3 regions of the Photobacterium panuliri genome follow, and region 2 is predicted to be linked to each of the others. Evidence: predicted binding sites of a transcription regulator. Region 2 holds the regulator's gene; each other region holds the start of a gene.

What was found. Region 2 encodes MetJ, which represses methionine synthesis genes. Its sites were predicted from a motif close to TTAGACNTNTANANGTCTAA; they were not measured.
Region 1: metN (methionine ABC transporter ATP-binding protein MetN) is a predicted target of MetJ. The motif match lies at 4,575-4,594, and genes of this name have one in related genera.
Region 3: metE (5-methyltetrahydropteroyltriglutamate--homocysteine S-methyltransferase) is a predicted target of MetJ. The motif match lies at 3,939-3,958, and genes of this name have one in related genera.

The regions. Positions count from the first base shown of each region.
Region 1 is NZ_CP197192.1:3,219,229-3,225,547, reverse strand. Features, by position in the region: gene ACSF8X_RS14770 (proline--tRNA ligase) at 1-374, opposite strand, end outside; gene tsaA (tRNA (N6-threonylcarbamoyladenosine(37)-N6)-methyltransferase TrmO) at 515-1,204, opposite strand; gene ACSF8X_RS14760 (type B 50S ribosomal protein L31) at 1,335-1,592, shown strand; gene ykgO (type B 50S ribosomal protein L36) at 1,604-1,747, shown strand; gene ACSF8X_RS14750 (MetQ/NlpA family lipoprotein) at 1,813-2,628, opposite strand; gene ACSF8X_RS14745 (methionine ABC transporter permease) at 2,689-3,375, opposite strand; gene metN (methionine ABC transporter ATP-binding protein MetN) at 3,365-4,399, opposite strand; gene gmhB (D-glycero-beta-D-manno-heptose 1,7-bisphosphate 7-phosphatase) at 4,727-5,281, shown strand; gene ACSF8X_RS14730 (tetratricopeptide repeat protein) at 5,566-6,319, opposite strand, start outside.
Region 2 is NZ_CP197192.1:173,623-179,941, reverse strand. Features, by position in the region: gene priA (primosomal protein N') at 1-1,133, opposite strand, end outside; gene rpmE (50S ribosomal protein L31) at 1,367-1,579, shown strand; gene ACSF8X_RS00920 (malic enzyme-like NAD(P)-binding protein) at 1,817-3,064, shown strand; gene metJ (met regulon transcriptional regulator MetJ) at 3,142-3,459, opposite strand; gene ACSF8X_RS00910 (O-succinylhomoserine (thiol)-lyase) at 3,640-4,809, shown strand; gene ACSF8X_RS00905 (bifunctional aspartate kinase/homoserine dehydrogenase II) at 4,806-6,319, shown strand, end outside.
Region 3 is NZ_CP197192.1:2,529,804-2,536,122, forward strand. Features, by position in the region: gene ACSF8X_RS11600 (mechanosensitive ion channel family protein) at 1-746, shown strand, start outside; gene ACSF8X_RS11605 (META domain-containing protein) at 1,008-1,451, shown strand; gene metE (5-methyltetrahydropteroyltriglutamate--homocysteine S-methyltransferase) at 1,525-3,816, opposite strand; gene metR (HTH-type transcriptional regulator MetR) at 4,030-4,941, shown strand; gene ACSF8X_RS11620 (DUF4250 domain-containing protein) at 4,990-5,178, opposite strand; gene ACSF8X_RS11625 (HI_1241 family integral membrane domain) at 5,390-6,058, opposite strand; gene ACSF8X_RS11630 (GGDEF domain-containing protein) at 6,251-6,319, shown strand, end outside.

The sequences.
Region 1 (6,319 bases), 470 kb from region 2:
TACGAGCTTACTTCGTTGCGCACCAATGCAGTGATAACTTCTTCTGCTGTTGGGCTAAGTACAAACGGACGAACATGGCGGTCAGTAAAGCGAAGCAGTTCCGGGCCCATCTTTTCAGAGCGACCAGTCTCTTCCCATAGTTCAAACGGCTGTACAACGGGCATCAGAGTTTCGATTGCGCCTGCATTGTCGATCTCTTGACGAACGATGTTTTCGACTTTACGCAATACACGTAGACCAGTAGGCAGCCAGGTGTAAAGACCTGAAGCCAGCTTACGGATCATACCTGCACGTAGCATGAGCTGGTGGCTCACTACTTCTGCGTCGTTTGGAGTCTCCTTCAGAGTAGAAAGAAGATAATTACTGGTACGCATTGATGGTATCCGTTGGTTGATAGAGAAATAAGGGAAATGGGATTAACCCGCCGCCACCTAGGCAGTAACTGCGTAGTTTACCAGTCAAATCCCCTTTCTCCAAAGGGAACAAGCTGGAGGTGGCAGATATTTTGTGCGACTTAGTGCAGGGCAAGGACGGTGATCCCGTCATCATCGACCCTGAAGCGAACATTATAGTCGAACAGGTGGACGGCATATTCCTTGGTGTCGACCTTGCCTTTTTTATAGGCCGGACGGGGATCTTGGGCCAGCACTTCTTCGATGACAGCCCGCTGGCGAGCAAGCTCCTTGCCGTTGAGCTGTTTTTCGGCCAGTTCGCTGAAATGCACTGCCAGCGTGGCTGGCTGCTCGCTGGCGAAACCGCCCACGGCCTGTGGCAGGCTGTCGGAATAAGGGATATAGGGCTTGATATCGATGATTGGTGTCCCGTCAACCAGATCCACCCCACCTAGCTCGATGATGACATCACTGCCTTGCTGGCGGACGCCGATCAATTCTACCGCTGACATCCCGATGCCGTTGGGGCGGAACGTCGCCCTGCTGGCAAAGACACCGATACGCTCGTTGCCGCCCAGCCGTGGTGGCCGCACGGTTGGGCGCCATCCTGCCTCGAGGTTCTGGTCAAAAAGAAATAACAGCCAAAGGTGACTGAATTGCTCAATGCCCCTGACGGCCTCTAGGGCATTGGCCTCTCCCTGCAGGATGATTTCCGAGCGTGCGCTCGGCACGAGCCCCGGCTGGCGAGGAACGGCAAATTTTTCTTTGTAGGGGGAGCGTATCACCCCGATTGGCTCAATCTGGTATTGCATTGCATCAGGCCCAAAACAGTGTTGCGCAGACCATACCATAAAAATAGTACTTGATCTTTGTTGAGAATAACTACCAAATAATATGTTATAACATAACAATTTGTGAGTTAATCGCCAGAAGGAGAGTAGTATGAAACCCGGTATTCACCCGCCATATCGCAAGGTGGTGTTTCATGATACCAGTGCCGACCAATACTTCGTGGTGGGGTCGACCTTGTCTACCGATCGGACCATTGTCTGGGAGGACGGCAAGGAATACCCCTATTTCACCTTGGATGTCTCGTCGGCCTCCCATCCGTTTTATACCGGTAAGCAGAGGATAGTCAGAAGCGAAGGCCGGATGGCTAATTTCACCCGTCGTTTCGGCCAGTTCGGCCAATCAAAATAAGGAAGGAAAAGATGCAGGTATTGAGTTCATTGAAAAGTGCAAAAATGAGGCACCGCGACTGCCAGATTGTCAAACGCCGTGGTCGCCTATACGTCATTTGCAAATCGAATCCGCGCTTCAAGGCCGTACAGGGCGGAACGAAAAAGAAAAAATAGCACCTAGTAATGAAAACGCCCCTCTGCAAGGGAGGGGCGCGATAGGTCAAATGGAATGGCTGGATTTACCAGCCTTTGACGACACCACCTTGGAAGATATCCTGCGCGGCGTTGTAAACCTCGTCGGATTGGTAGGCCTTGATGAAGGTCTGAACATTCTCGTTGTTGACGTTGTCTTCGCGGGCAACGATCAGGTTGACGTATGGGGACTCCTTGTCTTCGACGAAGACGCCGTCGCGCTCAGGGGTCAGGTTGATACTGCTGGCATAGGTATTGTTGATGATTGCCAGATCAACATCATCCAGCGAGCGTGGCAGCTGGGCTGCTTCAAGCTCTTTGATCTTGAGGTTTTTCGGGTTGTCGACAATATCAAGTACGGTCGCGGTCAAGCCTGCCCCGTCCTTGAGGGTTAGTAGCCCTTGTTGCTGGAGCAGCAGCAGCGAACGGCCAAGGTTGGTTGGATCGTTTGGCAGAGCGATCAGAGCACCGTCCTTGAGCTCATCGAGTGATTTGATCTTGCTGGAATAGGCGGCAATCGGGTAGACAAAGGTGTTGCCGGCAACGGCAAACTTGTAGCCGCGATCTTTGACTTGCTGCTCAAGGTACGGCTTGTGCTGGAACGCATTGATATCAATAGAACCTTCCTCGAGCGCCGCATTCGGCGAGATATAATCGGTAAACGTAATTAGCTCGACATCCAGTCCGTATTTGTCCTTGGCCTGCTTGGCCGCCACCTCGGCCACTTGCTCTTCGGCACCGGCCATGACCCCAACTTTGATTTTGCTGTTGTCGACAGCCGCTTCTTTCTCACCGCAGCCGGTCAGGACAAGGGCCGATGCCAGGCCGGCAACGGCAAACAGGTTCTTTAGGTTAAACGCCATGATACTTCTCCTTGAATTGGGGTTTCCGTAATACTAGTTGGATTTTTGTTGTGTTAGTGCTTAGCGATGGTCGCAACGCTTGACCAGATGATCGCCAATGGATTGGATCAGCTGAACCAATATCACCAGCATCATCACCGTAATCATCATGACCGTGCCGTCGAAGCGTTGGTAGCCATAGCGGATACCGACGTCACCGAGACCGCCACCCCCGACGGTACCCGCCATTGCCGAATAGCTCACCAGTGTAACCAGCGTGATGGTGATGGCATTGATAATCCCCGGCAGGGCCTCAGGCAGCAGTACCTTGGTAATGATTTGGCGCGGGGTTGCCCCCATTGCCTGGGCTGCCTCGACCAGCCCGCTGGGTATTTCGAGCAGTGCCCCTTCGACGAGGCGGGCAATGAAAGGGATCGCGCCGACAGTCAGCGGGACGATGGCTGCCGCCGTGCCGATTGAGCTGCCGACCACGAACCGTGTAAACGGGATAATGGCAACCAGCAGGATAATGAACGGGATCGACCGGCCGATATTGACCACGGCCCCGAGCACCTTGTTCACGGCCGGATTGGCAAGCAGGCCGTTGGCCTTGGTCAGGTGCAACGCAACCCCGACCGGGATACCGATGGCAAAGCCGATCAGGCCAGAGGCAAATACCATGATCAGGGTCTGGCCTAGGGCATCAATGAGCAATTCGACCAGCCGCTGGTTGTCGGCCCACCATAGGGTTAGGGAATCAAGCCACATAGCCAAGTACCTCCACGTTAACGTTATGATCGCGCATGAAGGCGATAGCCTGCTCTGCGGCTTGTTCGGTGCCGAAGAACTCGGCCAGCATCAGGCCGAACTTGACGCCGCCGGCGTAGTCCATGTCGGCGCTTAGAATGTTGACATCAATATTGAACTCGCGGGCAACCTGAGAGATCAACGGGGCATCCACGGAGGTACCGGTGAATTCCAGCCTGACGAGCGGGTAGCTGTTGTCTGTCCGCTGGGCCATCATCCGGGCGCGGTAGTCTTCGGGAATAGACAAATCCAATGTCGAGCGGATGAAGTTGCGCGCCAGCTCCGTTTTAGGGTGGGCGAAGATATCGCCGACCGGCCCTTTTTCGACCAGTTCGCCATCACCGATAATCGCGACTTCCGAGCAGATCCCTTTGACGACATCCATTTCATGGGTGATCAGCAAAATAGTTAGGCCAAGCTGACGGTTGATTGTTTTGAGCAGCTCGAGGATTGACTGGGTGGTGGCTGGATCAAGGGCACTGGTCGCCTCGTCGCACAGCAGTACTTTGGGATCCGACGCCAAGGCCCGGGCGATCGCAACGCGCTGTTTCTGGCCTCCGCTGAGGTTGGACGGGTAGCTGTCATGCTTGTCGCCAAGGCCAACAAGATCCAATAACTCGTGAACCTTGCTTTGGATAGCGGGCTTGGGTAAAGAGGCCAGCTCGAGCGGCAGGGCAACATTGTCAAACACCGTCCGGGATGACAGCAGGTTGAAATGCTGGAAGATCATCCCGATTTTGCGACGCGCTTGAGTCAGCTCGTTGCCGGGAAGTTGGGTTAGATCAATGCCATCGACGATCACCTGTCCGCTGGTGGGCCGCTCAAGTAGATTGACGCAGCGGATCAGGGTGCTCTTGCCGGCACCCGAAGAACCGATGACACCGAAGATGGTGCCTTGCTCTATGGTCAGGTTGATATCACGCAGCGCGTGGATCTCCTTTTCCCCTTGATAGAACACCTTGTTAACTCTGCTTATTTCTATCATCGTTCGTCCTGAATCCTATATCGAGTCATTTGTGTATGGTCAATCCTGACTACTGCCGATATATTGTGGTGCTGTAGCGTGTGTTTGCATAATTATTGCAATGTAAACAGTTTGTTTGTCAATCGCATTATTTGTTTCGATGCTATTGGTTAAGATAAAGCAAGTCAATAGATATTTTTACGTCTGGACGTCTAAATGTCTTTATTGCTATTTGTCGGGCGGGAGGGGCTTGATGGTACGTAAGCCATCAAAGCAGGTGAATCCCAAGGGCAGCCATGCCATAATTTGAGCCATCATTGAAATTTCCATAAAACAGAGGGCTTTCGCTTGGCCAAACCAGCAGTATTTATCGATCGTGATGGCGTTATTAATATCGACCATGGCTATGTCCACACCGTCGATGATTTTGAATATGTAGAAGGTGTGTTCGAAGCGTGCAAGAAGCTCAAAGATATGGGCTACCTGCTAGTGCTGGTCACTAACCAGGCCGGTATTGCCCGCGGGATGTACAGCGAAGATGAGTTCCTGACCCTGACTGAGTGGATGGACTGGAATTTCGCAGACAATGGCGTTGAGTTCGACGGCATTTATTACTGCCCGCATCATGCCACAGAAGGCAAGGGTGAATACCTGCAAGATTGCAGCTGTCGTAAGCCTAAACCGGGTATGTTTATCTCGGCTCGTGACTTCTTGAAAATCGATATGTCCCAGTCGGTGATGATCGGCGACAAGACCGATGACATGAAAGCGGCTGCCGCGGCGGAGGTTGCGACCAAAATTCTTGTGCGCACCGGCAAACCGGTAACGGAAGAAGGCGAGACGTTGGCAGACGTTGTTCTAGATAGCGTTGCTGATGTACCAGCATGGCTTGCTGCACGTTGATATTGCGCTCAGCCAAAGTGTGAATATGAAAAGCCGCCGATGCGGCTTTTTTTGTATGTGAAAGATTGAACATAAATGTGGTGAGTTTGACTAATTTGAGAATAATTCTGCCACGGCAAACCATGGTTTATAGGTGATGCTCGGTTTTTCTCGTCCTCGGCCTGACGAGGGGGATAAGACGAAAAAAAGGGAAGCAAGTGCTTCCCAAAGTGTGTGACTGACTCACACATGAATTAATGGGGGGACTGCTAGCCGTCATTCGTCACGGCCAGCAGGGTCGGGGATCAGCCTTGCTCTTTGAGAAAGGCGATCCAAGGGGTGGCAACCGCCTTCATGTCATTGGATTTCGCCGCCAATTGCATGGCCTGCAGGGCACTGCTTGGCTGGTTGAGTTCGAAAAATGCCATTCCGCGAAGGTAAGCCAATTCGGCACGGTCATCGGCAGATGCCCCCGGTGCTGCCTTGGCCGCAAACTGCGTGGCCGATTTGAATTGCTTGGCTTGAATCATCAGTCGGGCGATCATGATTTGGTTCTTGAAGCTAGGTGACAAATCGTATGCCTTGCGATAGGCGACTATCGCATCGTCGAGCTCTTTGGCTTGCTGCCAAAAGCTGCCCAGTCGTTCATAGTTTTTCTTGTCAGCGGTAATATTGCCGTTGCTCATCTCCTTTTTCAGAGTAGTAGCTGCCCGGAACGGAACGCCTCGGTAGGCTTGGAAATTGACCAGGCGCAGGAACTCCTTCTCGTCATCAAGTAACCCCATCTTGTAGGCCGCTTCCAGCGTTGCCAGCGCGTTTCGCTCCTGATTCAGCTCCATATAGACGCCAGATAGTTGCATCCAGTAACGTTTTTTCTGCGGGTACAAGGTTGTTAGGGTTTTAAGCACCCCGGCGACACTCTTGTACTGCTTCAATTCGTAATGGGAGGCAACCAGCAACAAGTACCAAGACTCACTGGGCTTTTTGGTCATCGCGATGGCTTGTTTGGTTGGCGTAATCGCATTTCTGTAATCACCCAGCTGAACATAGGCGCTGGCA
Region 2 (6,319 bases):
GTTAGGCGCAGGTAGTGGTACTTTCCACTGGTGGCGTTGTGTAGGGTCTCAAGGGCCGGGGTGGCGGAACCAAGAATGATTGGCACGTTTTCCTCGCGGGCGCGCATGACGGCCAGATCGCGGGCGTGGTAGCGCAGGCTGTCCTGCTGCTTGTAGGAGCCGTCGTGCTCCTCGTCGACGATGATGATCCCGAGGTTGGCCAGCGGGGTAAACAGGGCCGAGCGGGTGCCGATAATGATCCCGGCCTGGTTGTCACGTCCAGCCAGCCAGGCCGCCAGCCGTTCGCTGTCGTTGAGCCCGGAGTGGATGGTGACCAGCGGGACATTGAAGCGACGGCGGAAGCGGTTGATGGTTTGCGGGGTGAGGCCGATTTCCGGCACCAGGATCAGGGCCTGCCTGCCACTGGCGAGCACGGGCTCGAGCAGGTTGAGGTAGACCTCGGTCTTGCCCGAGCCGGTGACCCCCTCAAGCAGGTAGCAGGCAAAATCCGGATTGGCATTGACCGAGGCTATGGCCAGTGCCTGCTCGTCGTTGAGCCGTGGCTTTTCCTCACCCAAGGCATAGTTTTTCCCCCAGTCAACGCCCACCGGCTGCTGTTCCAGCTCGCTTATCCAGCCTTTACCCTGAAGGGTCTTGAGGGTTGCCGCGCTGATATCGTCGGCCAGCAGGGCCTCGTGGCTGAGCGAGCCCGCCCGCAGGGCGTTGAGAGCCTGTGCCTGGCGCGGGGCGCGCTTGAGTGCGGTCAGCGGTTGGTCATGCCCGGTTTCGGTAAGCTGCCACATTTTCAGGGCTGCCGGGGAGGCCTCGCGTCCTTTGCGGAGCAGGGCCGGCATCGCATTGGCGAGGGTGTCCCCGAGCGGGTACTGGTAATAGCTGCTGGCCCACCCCAGTAACTTGAACAGGGCTGGCGACCACAACGGGGCGGTGTCGAGGACCTTGCCGAGCGGTTTGAGCTGTGCGACGGGGAAATCCGAATGCTGGGTGATGGCCATGACAATCCCGACCAGTTGCTGGCGGCCGAACGGAACCTGGACCCGTCCGCCGACGGCCGGGAATTGGTCTGGTTTGATCAGGTAATCAAACTGTTTGTCCAGAGGGACGGGAAGGGCTACGCGGGCGATGTTGGGTGTCATAGTCACTGCAAATTGGGCATATACTGAAGTTATAAAGTGTACCCTGCCGGGGCGGGGGCGGCAAAGCGGTGAAAAAGGGAGCGTATTTGTTGATCTGGTGGACATGATTGATTACTATACGCCGCCTGAATTTAGCATATCGGCAGTCGCCAATATGCTTACTTTTATTAACGACGTGTGGTGCCCGGCTTTGGATCGGGAGAGCGACACGGCCTTACTTTTGAGGTTATCCCATGAAACAAGGTATTCACCCAGAGTACACTGCAGTAAACGCACGTTGTTCTTGCGGCAACACTTTCGTATTTAACTCAACTATGGGTAAAGACATCAACCTTGATGTGTGCGACAAGTGTCACCCTTTCTACACTGGTAAGCAGCGTCAAGTGAGCACTGGTGGCCGTATCGACAAATTCAACAAGCGTTTCGGCGCTCTATCTAGCAAGTAATTGCCAGAGTGAATTTGCGAAGAGGGGATGCATTGCATCCCCTTTTTCATATCTAAATTTTACTTCTCTGCCGCTGCTCCGCCCTCATATCCCACCCCCGCGTCTTTTTTGCCTATTCTTTGACCGCATGCTTGGATCGACCAGATAGTCGGTGCTAGGATTTTTGATCGCGATCAATTATGATCTGGCTCCCATTCTCGAACTGAACCTCATTCTCATTTCAGGATCCTGAACACTATGTCTGAAGATTTTCGCCAGCAAGCTCTCCATTACCATGCTTACCCTGTTCCGGGAAAGATTGCGATCGCGCTTACCAAGCCCGCCGATACGGTCAACGATTTGGCTCTGGCCTACAGTCCGGGTGTAGCCGAACCCGTGCGTGAAATTGCGCAAAATGCTGATAATGTTTATAAATATACCGGCAAGGGCAACATGGTTGCGGTGATCACCAACGGTACGGCGATCCTCGGCCTAGGCAACCTCGGCCCGCTGGCGTCCAAGCCAGTAATGGAAGGTAAGGCCTTGCTGTTCAAGCGTTTTGCCGGACTCGACTCGATTGATATCGAGGTTAAGCACCGCACTATCGATGAATTCGTCGATACGGTGGCCAATATTGCTGATACCTTTGGTGGTATCAATCTCGAGGATATCAAGGCACCTGACTGCTTCGAAATCGAAAAGCGCCTGATTGAGCGCTGCAATGTGCCGGTGTTCCATGATGACCAGCACGGTACGGCGATTGTCACTGCGGCCGGTATGCTCAATGCTCTCGAGCTGCAAGGCAAGCAGATTGAGGAGTCGGTGATTGTCTGCCTCGGGGCTGGGGCGGCTGCCGTTGCCTGCATGGAGCTGCTAATTAAATGCGGAGCCCAGCGCGAGAAGATCTATATGCTCGACCGCAAGGGGGTGATCCATACCCGCCGTGACGATATCAACGAGTACAAGCAGCTGTTTGCCAACAATACCGATAAGCGCACCTTGGAAGATGTCATTGAGGGTGCGGATATTTTCGTCGGTGTCTCTGGGCCTGATTTGCTGCCAGCCGATGCCCTCAAGCTGATGGCCGACAAACCTGTTGTGTTCGCCTGTTCAAACCCGGATCCGGAAATCAAGCCAGCACTAGCCCATGCGGTGCGCGATGATCTGATTATGGGTACGGGTCGCTCCGACTACCCGAACCAGGTCAACAATGTTATCTGTTTCCCGTTTATCTTCCGTGGGGCGCTGGACGTCAGGGCGAGCGAAATCAATGACGAGATGAAGTTGGCTGCGGTCGAGGCGATCCGCCAGTTGGCGAAGGAGCCGGTACCGGCCGAGGTCGTGGCAGCCGCCGGTGCAACGTTTTTGGCATTCGGTCCGGAATATATTTTGCCAAAACCGATGGATCCTCGTTTGCTACCTCGTGTGGCACGTGCTGTTGCCGAGGCCGCGGTTGCCTCCGGTGTGGCGCAAATCGAGTTGCCTGTGGGTTATATGCAGGGCTAATCCGGTTTCGGTTGCCGTTCTAAAACAAAAAAACCAGCCATGCGGCTGGTTTTTTTACAGGTGATAGGATCAGCGAGTTATTCGTTGATGTCCTCGATTTTTATTCCCATCTCTTCCATGATGCTCTTTGCCTCGGCCGGCAGATCGTCAGGACGGTCCTTGCGGATATCGTCATCGGTCGGTAGCGGCTGGCCGGTATAGGCGTGCAGAAATGCTTCGCACAGCAACTCGCTGTTGGTGGCATGGCGCAGGTTATTGACTTGGCGGCGAGTACGCTCGTCTGTCAGGATTTTCAGGACCTTCAATGGAATCGAAACAGTAATTTTCTTTACCTGTTCGTTTTTCTTACCGTGTTCCGCATATGGACTGATGTATTCGCCATTCCACTCTGCCATTGTTAACCTTCTCAGCGATGTAAATTGATAGATAGTTAGGATGCCTGAATTTTAGCGGGATTTACTGCCATAAGCAAAGACATGTAGACGTCTAGAGGTATTGACGGCTCATCTTGTTATCGTTATGTTGGTGGTTAAACGTTGTTCAGCTGCAGGCATCACCTTACAAGGATAGTAATTATGAGTGACAAGCAACTTGCCACCGTCGCGGTTCGTAAAGGCATCGAGTCCGACTCTCAGTTCAACGCTGTTGTCCCGCCGCTCTATTTGACCACGACTTACGGTTTTTCCCAACTCGGAGACGTTCCCACCTTCGATTATTCGCGTTCGGGCAATCCGACCCGCAATATGCTTGGCGAGGCATTGGCCGAGATGGAGGGCGGCGCTGCGGGGGTGGTAACGAATTGCGGCACGTCGGCAATCAACCTGTTAGCAACGGCACTGCTGGGGCCCGATGATCTGCTCATTGCCCCGCATGATTGCTATGGGGGCACGTACCGTTTGTTCAACTCGCGAGCCGAGAAAGGGGATTTCAAGGTGTGTTTTGTTGATCAGACTGATCCGCAGGCTCTGGCTGAGGCGCTGGCGTTGCGGCCTAAGCTGGTGTGGGTCGAAACGCCTTCCAATCCGTTGCTGCGAATCATCGATATTGCTGCGCTGTGCCGGCAGTCTGCTGAGGCCGGAGCCCTCGTCGCGGTCGATAATACCTTCCTCTCGCCAATTCTGCAGCAGCCCTTGGCATTGGGGGCGGATTTTGTTGTCCACTCTACCACCAAGTATATCAACGGCCATTCCGATGTCCTTGGCGGGGTGTTGGTGAGTAAGGATCCCGAGCAGGGTGAGCAGATAGCCTGGTGGGCGAACTGCATCGGGGCCACGGGCGCGCCGTTTGATGCCTATCTCACCCTGAGAGGCCTGCGCACGCTGGCACACCGGATGCGGGGGCATGAAGAGAACAGCCTGGCTATTCTTGCCTTCCTTCAGCAGCAGCCGCTGGTGGGGCATATCTATCACCCGAGCCAGCCGTCCCACTCCGGTCATGACATTGCCTTGCGCCAGCAGAAAGGGTTCGGGGCGATGCTGAGCTTCGAGCTGGCAGGAAGCATGGAGCAGCTTGAAACGTTCGTCCGCGAGCTGAGGTGTTTTTCATTAGCCGAATCCCTCGGGGGCACCGAAAGCCTTATCTGCCATCCGGCCAGTATGACCCATCGGGCGATGTCCGATGAGGCACAGCAAGAGGCGGGGCTAAAACCGACGTTGCTGCGCCTGTCGGTCGGGCTGGAAGACCCGCAGGATCTGATTGCGGATCTGGCACAGGCCTTCGCCAAGGCGGCGGAGGTGGCGGTATGAGTGGACGAGTAGAGCGCCAGTTACACAAATTTGGCGGTAGCAGCCTAGCTGATGCCGAGTGTTATCGCCGGGTTGTCGCCATCGTCGGCGAGTATGCCGGAGAGCAGGATCTGGTGGTGGTGTCAGCGGCGGGAAAGACCACCAATAACCTGATCGAGTGGATGGCCCAGCTTGAGCAGGACGGTCGCCGGGCCCACGAAACCTTTCAGGAGCTGCGGGCTTTTCAGCAGCAGCTAATCGAAGAATTGCTCAGTGGCGAACCGGCAGATGCATTGCTGACCCAGCTCCACCTCGAGCTCTCTGAGCTGGTGCAGCTCGGCGACAGGCCGTTGAGCACCGCTGAGCGGGCATGGGTGCTTGGGCATGGCGAGCAGTGGTCGGCACGCTTGCTGGCGGCCTTGCTGAGTCAAAGCGGGCTGGTGGCATCCTGTCTGGATTCGCGGACTTTCCTGAGGGCGGAGCGGGCGGCACAGCCCGAGGTCGACAGGGCCTTGTCATGGCCGCTGCTGCAGACCCAGCTGGCCCAGCAGCAACATCGGGTGGTGATCACCGGTTTTGTGGCGGGTAACCAAGCGGGGGAAACGGTGTTGCTCGGACGCAACGGCTCGGATTATTCCGCAACAGTGATCGGGGCGCTTGCTGGCGTTGGCCGGGTGACGATCTGGAGCGATGTGGCCGGCGTTTATAGTGCTGACCCGCACAAAGTCGGCGATGCCTGCCTATTGCCGCTGTTGCGACTTGATGAGGCCGATGAGCTGGCCCGACTGGCCGCTCCGGTGCTTCATAGCCGTACCTTGCAGCCGGTGGCGAACAGTGCCATTGATTTGACCTTGCGTTGCAGTCACCAGCCGGAGTCAGGCTCAACTCGGATTGAGCGGGTATTGGCGTCTGGCCGGGGCGCAAAAATCGTGACGTCGTTGGAAGAGGTATGCCTGTTGGAGGTTCTGTGCCCCCGAGCCCATTTGCTGGAACCGATGGTGGCCGAGTTGGAGCGACTATTATTGCGTGCCCAGTTGGCGCCGCTGGCGAGGGATATTCAGACTGACAAGGGCCTGATCAGGCTGGCGTATACCTCGGAGATAGCGGGCGGGGTGCTGGCACTGTTGCAAGATAGCGGGATCGGGGTTGATCTTAAACTGCGCGAAGGCTTCTCGCTGGTTGCCGCCGTGGGGGCCGGGGTGGTGGCCAATGCGGTACACTGCCACGGTTTTTACCAGCAGCTCAAGCGCGAGCCGGTTGAGTTCATGACCGAGTCCGAATCGGGGCTCAGTTTGGTTGCTGTGTTGCGCCAGACCCGGCTTGATGATCTGATTGGGCGTCTTCACCAGCAACTGTTCCAGGCCCAGAAGCGGCTCGGTTTGGTCTTATGCGGGAAAGGCAATATCGGCAGCCGTTGGCTGGCACTGTTTGAGCGCGAGAAAGCCAGCATTGAAAAGCGCCACGGCATGAGCTTTACCCTGATTGGCGTTGTCGACAGCCGCCAGTACTGGATTGATACAGAGGGTATTGA
Region 3 (6,319 bases), 1.2 Mb from region 2:
AAATCCTCAAAAATATCACTCGCCGTATTGTCACTCGAGCTGTGAGCTCGCCCACCCTGCGCATGTCGCAGCTGATGAAGGACTTCTTCATCTCGATTACAGGCAATATCGTTTTGTGTGTCGGGTTGCTTTTCGCATTGGCCCAAATCGGGTTGGATTTAACCCCCATCCTTACCGGTTTTGGTGTCGCGGGTGTGATCATCGGCTTCGCCTTACAAGATACCCTGTCTAATTTTGCCTCCGGTATGATGCTGCTTATCTACCGCCCATTCGATGTGGACGACTTTGTCGAGGCAGGCGGCACATCAGGGAAAGTAAGCCATATGAGCCTGGTCAGTACCACTATCAAAACATTCGACAACCAAATCCTCATCGTGCCAAACAGCAAAATCTGGGGCGACACCATCAAGAACATTACCCATGAGCGTGTTCGCCGAGTCGATATGATCTTCGGTATTGGCTATAGCGATGATGTCGAGAAAACCGAAAAAGTACTGAACGAGATCGTCACCGAACACCCTATGGTACTGCGCTCTCCCGAGCCAATGATCAAACTGCATACCCTCAATACCTCATCGGTCGACTTTATCGTCCGCCCTTGGGTAAAAACGGAAGACTACTGGGACGTATACTGGGATGTTACCCGCGAGGTAAAAATGCGCTTCGACCGAGAAGGGATCTCTATCCCATTCCCGCAGCAAGATGTGCATCTGCATATGATTAATACCGACATAGACAAAAAATGACAACCAGCTAACAATATTTTGGTCAGTAAGGTGTAGCATACTATGCTGAATTAAAACGCTTTTCATCGCAGTGCTACCTGTCGTCTTGTGCGCAGAATATCAGCCAGAAAAAAAACTGATATCCAAGAAAGTACAAAGCTGGTATAACTAGCTGAAAGGCATTAAAAACAATGTACAATTAAAATGTGCTTTGCCCAGCTAACATTCAGCATTGCTGTGGTTTACTGGTCTACAAAGCTATTATTCGGGGAATCATACACCATGAAAAAACGTTTTCTTGCTGCCGCTCTTGCGCTTCCAGTAATGCTTGCGGCTTGTTCTACTAACAGTGAGACGACTTCTGTGACTTCAGCATCTGATCTAGCGAGCCACAACTGGGTTCTAACCAAAGTTGATAACAAAGCTCTTGACCTACCAGAGCCATTCACTGCACCAAACCTAGAGCTTTCTAACGATCTTGGTGCCAATGGCCATGCTGGCTGCAATCGCTACTTCGGTCAGGCAGAATTCAAAGACGGTCAGCTACGTATTGAAAAAATGGGTATGACGATGATGGCTTGCCCTGAGCCAGCAATGAACATGGAGCAAGTAATGAGCTCTACCCTGCAAACTTGGAGCAAAGCTAGCATCAACGGCAACGAGCTAACGCTTACCGGTGCTGACCACACGCTAACATTCAACCGTGCTCCGGCTACAGCACAATAACGATTACCCATTATCGTTACGAAATTCAAAACGCCTGCGCATGCAGGCGTTTTTGTTTTTGCTGTCAGCAAAGTTAGCTAACTTTTGCCTGCCACTGTTCACGCAGCTGTTTGGCCGCTTCCACCATATTGGCCAAAGCTGCTTCTGTTTCTTGCCAGTTCCGTGTTTTTAACCCACAGTCAGGGTTCACCCATAACCGCTCGGCAGGAACTAGATTCTTAGCTTTTTCCACCAGCTGAATAATCTGCTCCACATCCGGAATATTTGGCGAGTGGATATCGTAAACACCAGGGCCAACCTCATTCGGGTAATCAAATGCCTCGAATGCTTTAAGCAGTTCCATATCCGACCGTGACGTCTCAATGGTGATCACATCAGCATCCAAAGCGGCAACTGACTTGATAATGTCATTGAACTCGCTATAACACATATGGGTATGGATTTGCGTTTCTGGCTCGGCACTGGCCGCTGAGATCTTGAAGGCTCTCACAGCCCAATCCAGATACGACTGCCACTGGCTGGCCTTGAGCGGCAACCCTTCACGAATTGCTGGCTCATCAATCTGAATGATGTTGATTCCGTTATTTTGCAAATCCGCTACTTCGTCGCGCAATGCCAATGCTATCTGATTGGCTATCTCTTCACGGGTTAAATCCTCACGAGGGAAAGTCCAGCCCAAAATCGTCACGGGACCGGTCAGCATCCCTTTCACATGCTTGTCGGTCAGCGATTGGGCATACTTGGCCCATTCCACCGTCATCGGCGCTGAACGGTAAATATCTGACACAATCACCGCCGGCTTCACACAGCGTGACCCATAACTTTGTACCCAGCCAAAACGAGTGACGGCAAATCCTTCGAGCAATTCAGCAAAATACTCCACCATATCATTGCGCTCAGGCTCACCATGAACCAGTACATCCAGTCCGAGCTTATTTTGACGCTCAATGGCATCAGCAATATGCCCTTGCATGGCGATCACATAATCATTCTCGGCCAATCGGCCAGCTTTAAAATCACGGCGCTGGGTACGGATCTCGCCCGTCTGTGGAAACGAGCCAATCGTGGTCGTCGGTAATAAAGGCAGCCCCAATGCACTGCGCTGCAATCTCGCACGTTCCTGATAAGGCAGCTTACGTTCAGCCAGACTATCCGTTATCGCAGCAAGGCGCTGGCGTACCTGAGGATTATTGACCCGTTCACTGGTCGCTCGGGTTTTAATCGGCGCACTGTATTGTTCAATCTCGCTAAGCGCAGCCTCATTACCGTCGAGCGCCTTGGCAAGCAAAGTCACCTCACGGCATTTTTGCTTGGCAAACGCCAGCCATTGGCGCACTTCCGGATCAAGCTCTGTTTCCAGATCAAGATCGATAGGGCTATGCAGCAATGAACATGAGCTGGCAACCCAAAGTCTTTCTCCCAGATCAGCCTTCACCGACGAGAGACGCTCAAGCCATGCACTCAGATCCGCCCGCCAAACATTTCGACCGTTAATCACACCAGCAGAGAGTACCCAAGACGAAGGCAACGCCGCCAGCACCGGCTCCAACTGTTCAGGAGCCGCGGCCAAATCAATGTGCAGACCATCGACCTTCAATCCGGTTATCCGGTCAAGATTATGGGTAATGGTGTCAAAGTAGGTGGTCAGCAACAGCTTTGGTTTTCCATGCAAAACCTGGTAGGCAAGCTTGTACGCATCCAACCATTGTACGGGCAACTCAAGAGCAAGCGCCGGCTCGTCTATTTGCACCCACTCTACACCCAGCTTGGCCAGCTTGGTCAGTATTTGCTGATAGGCAGTAAGCAGACGAGGCAACAGAGAAAGGCGGTCAAAACCGGCTTCTTTTTCCTTGCCCAACCACAAGTAGGAAACTGGCCCTAACAATACCGGCTTCACCTCGTGACCTGCTTTTTTCGCTTCCGCTACTTCCTCGAACAATTGGGGCCAGCTGACATTAAACGCATCATCGGCACTGAACTCAGGCACGATATAATGGTAATTGGTATTGAACCATTTGGTCATATCCGATGCGGCACAGGCACAGCCTGACGGGGCTTTGCCGCGTGCAACACGAAACAAGGTATCTAGGTCAGGAAAACCGCTGCGATGACGTGCAGGTAGGTGCCCAAGTAACATGCTTGTTCCCAATACATGATCGTACCAGGCGAAATCACCGACAGATACGCAATCCAATCCCGCACCGACCTGATCCCCCCAATGACGATGGCGCAACAGACGACCAACTTGCTTCAACTCTTCCTGCGACGACTCACCTCGCCAATATTTTTCCTGCGCAAATTTCAGTTCGCGCTGGCTGCCGACCCGCGGATAACCCAAAATGTGCGTTTGTGTTTTATTCGTCATTGTTCTTCCATCCATGCCTATTCAAGATGTTTTTACAATGAAGTAAGGCACCGAAATGAACAATTTCTAATGTTTAATGTTTAACTTGAGCAAATCTCATGTTAAATCACTTGATTTTTTACATAGACGTCTAGATGTTTACACTTCTGCGAAATATACGTAAAGTGTGTGAACCTCCAACTTGGTACAGACATCAGCATAAGGATTAATGCTTTGATTGAAATTAAACATCTGCGCACCCTAACCGTCCTGCGTGATACCGGTTCGTTGACTGCAACGGCCAACACCCTCTGTTTAACTCAATCAGCACTATCGCACCAATTAAAAGATCTCGAGCTACGGCTTGGCAACCAACTGTTTCTCCGTAAAACCCGTCCGGTAAAATTCACTGCTGAAGGGGAAGTACTGCTCAAGCTGGCCGATGATGTGATTCCGCGTATTGCCCGTGCCGAGCATGAGCTGGCAAGCCTCAAAGAAGATACCAACGGCCGCCTGCATATGGCTATCGAATGCCATTCCTGCTTCCAGTGGCTGATGCCTGCCCTCAAGGAATACCAAGTACACTGGCCAAATGTCACCCTCGATTTCTCTTCCGGATTCGGATTCGAGCCACTGCCCGCTCTCGGGGCCGGCGAGCTTGACTTGGTGATTACATCCGATATTCAACCCCGCAACGAAATCCACTTCGAGCCATTGTTTGATTTTGAAATGCGTCTTATTGTTTCGCCACAATCACCATTGGCGCAGAAAGAAACCATCGAACCTGAAGACTTGGCACAACAAACATTGATGAGCTACCCGGTCCAAAAAAACCGACTTGATGTTATCAAGCATTTCTTACAGCCAGCGGGCATCGAACCGGCAAATTGGAAACAAGCCGACAATACCCTAATGCTCATTCAGATGGTCTCGGCGGGACTAGGCGTATCGGCACTACCTAACTGGGCGATTTATGATTTTGCGCGGCAAGGCTTAGTGGTCAGCAAGCCGCTCGGAAAAGGATTATGGCGAAGATTGTTTGCTGCTATTCGAGCACAAGAGAAAGATCGCCACTACCTGTCGGCTTTTTTTGCTACTGCCAAGCAGCAATGCCAGACCCATTTGGAAGGGATAAGAGCCACCTGATACCTAATACCCCGTACTTAATATCAGATGGCCTAAAATACAACGGGGTTACTTGAACTGGTTGTTGATCGGATCGTAGTGGTAACCCAGTGATTCCATTTTTGCATTTAATTCATCGAAATCTAACTCATAGCGGCTTACCAGCTCTTCGACTGTTGAGCACTCCAAGCGCAGTCGCTCATTGACGATACCCAGCACGATATTGCCGTCCATGCGAAGTAAATTATCAATCTCCATACCTACCCCCTTGATGACCTTGCAGTGTATATCCAAGCGATGCCGTTAGCATGCGTACATATTGACGCTGCTTGGATTAAGCATAGTCACTCGGCCCCAGAAAGAAAAAGAGCGAACTCACACTCTGGCATCCTGCATTCGCAATGGCTCAAACAATAAAGGCCAGCTCTTTTACAGGCTGGCCTTTGTTTGTTAACGGTTATCGCTTACATCAGAACAGTACAGTTTGCAGCTGCGCCGATCCAATCAGCAACACTGCCGCCGCCAGCAACTGCCAACGATTCACCGCTTTACCTGTTAGCAAGTGCATTGCCCATACCAAAACGCCAACCACCAGCAGCAATAGTGCAGCCACAACGTGCTTGGTCGCGACGGTCAATGATTCTGGATCCATTCCCGATGCCAACCACAGCACACACAATGCACTTAGCATGGCCCCAGCAAAACCAGCAAACGGCAATAGACGGTGAAAAGCCTGTAAGCGAGTTCTTGCTTGCGTAAGCAATAAGTGGGCGATCAGTGCGCCAAACATCACCACTGCTACCAAACTCATACCGATTTTAGGCAAAGTCTCACCCTGTAGACTGGCAACTAAAGCCACCACAGCCAAACCAATGGCCAAGTAAAACACACGCAGTGGCCCGGCATCACGGGTTTTACCCGTTTTAACCTTCAGGGTGAAATAGCCCAAGGCCGCCAATGGCAGCAATGCCGCAGGGGTGATCATGAGCGAAATCGCCCATCCCACTAATAACACAGGCAATGTTTTATGCACCCGGCCGCGCTGTCCAGGGCAAATCTCACCTTTCGTGAGCACCAAAGACAACACCAGCTGAGCACCCAATAAGGCAGGGATCAGAAAAGTGGTTACAACATCCATAACGAAAACGCCCGCAAAAATTAAACTGCCGCGATGATACCAACTCCCTAGAGATATACCAACTCTCGACCAAAGCTAAACTCAAAATTATCAATATCACGGTCACGACAATAACATTTTTTACTTTATCCCTATAATTCATGGATTTATAATTGAAACCTTCTCAAAACAACATACTTTTCAGGCATATCCATGCATGAGTCTCCCGCCCATAGCCTTCGTAAGTTCGCCTTGTATATCCCTGATCTATTCAGTGCCCGC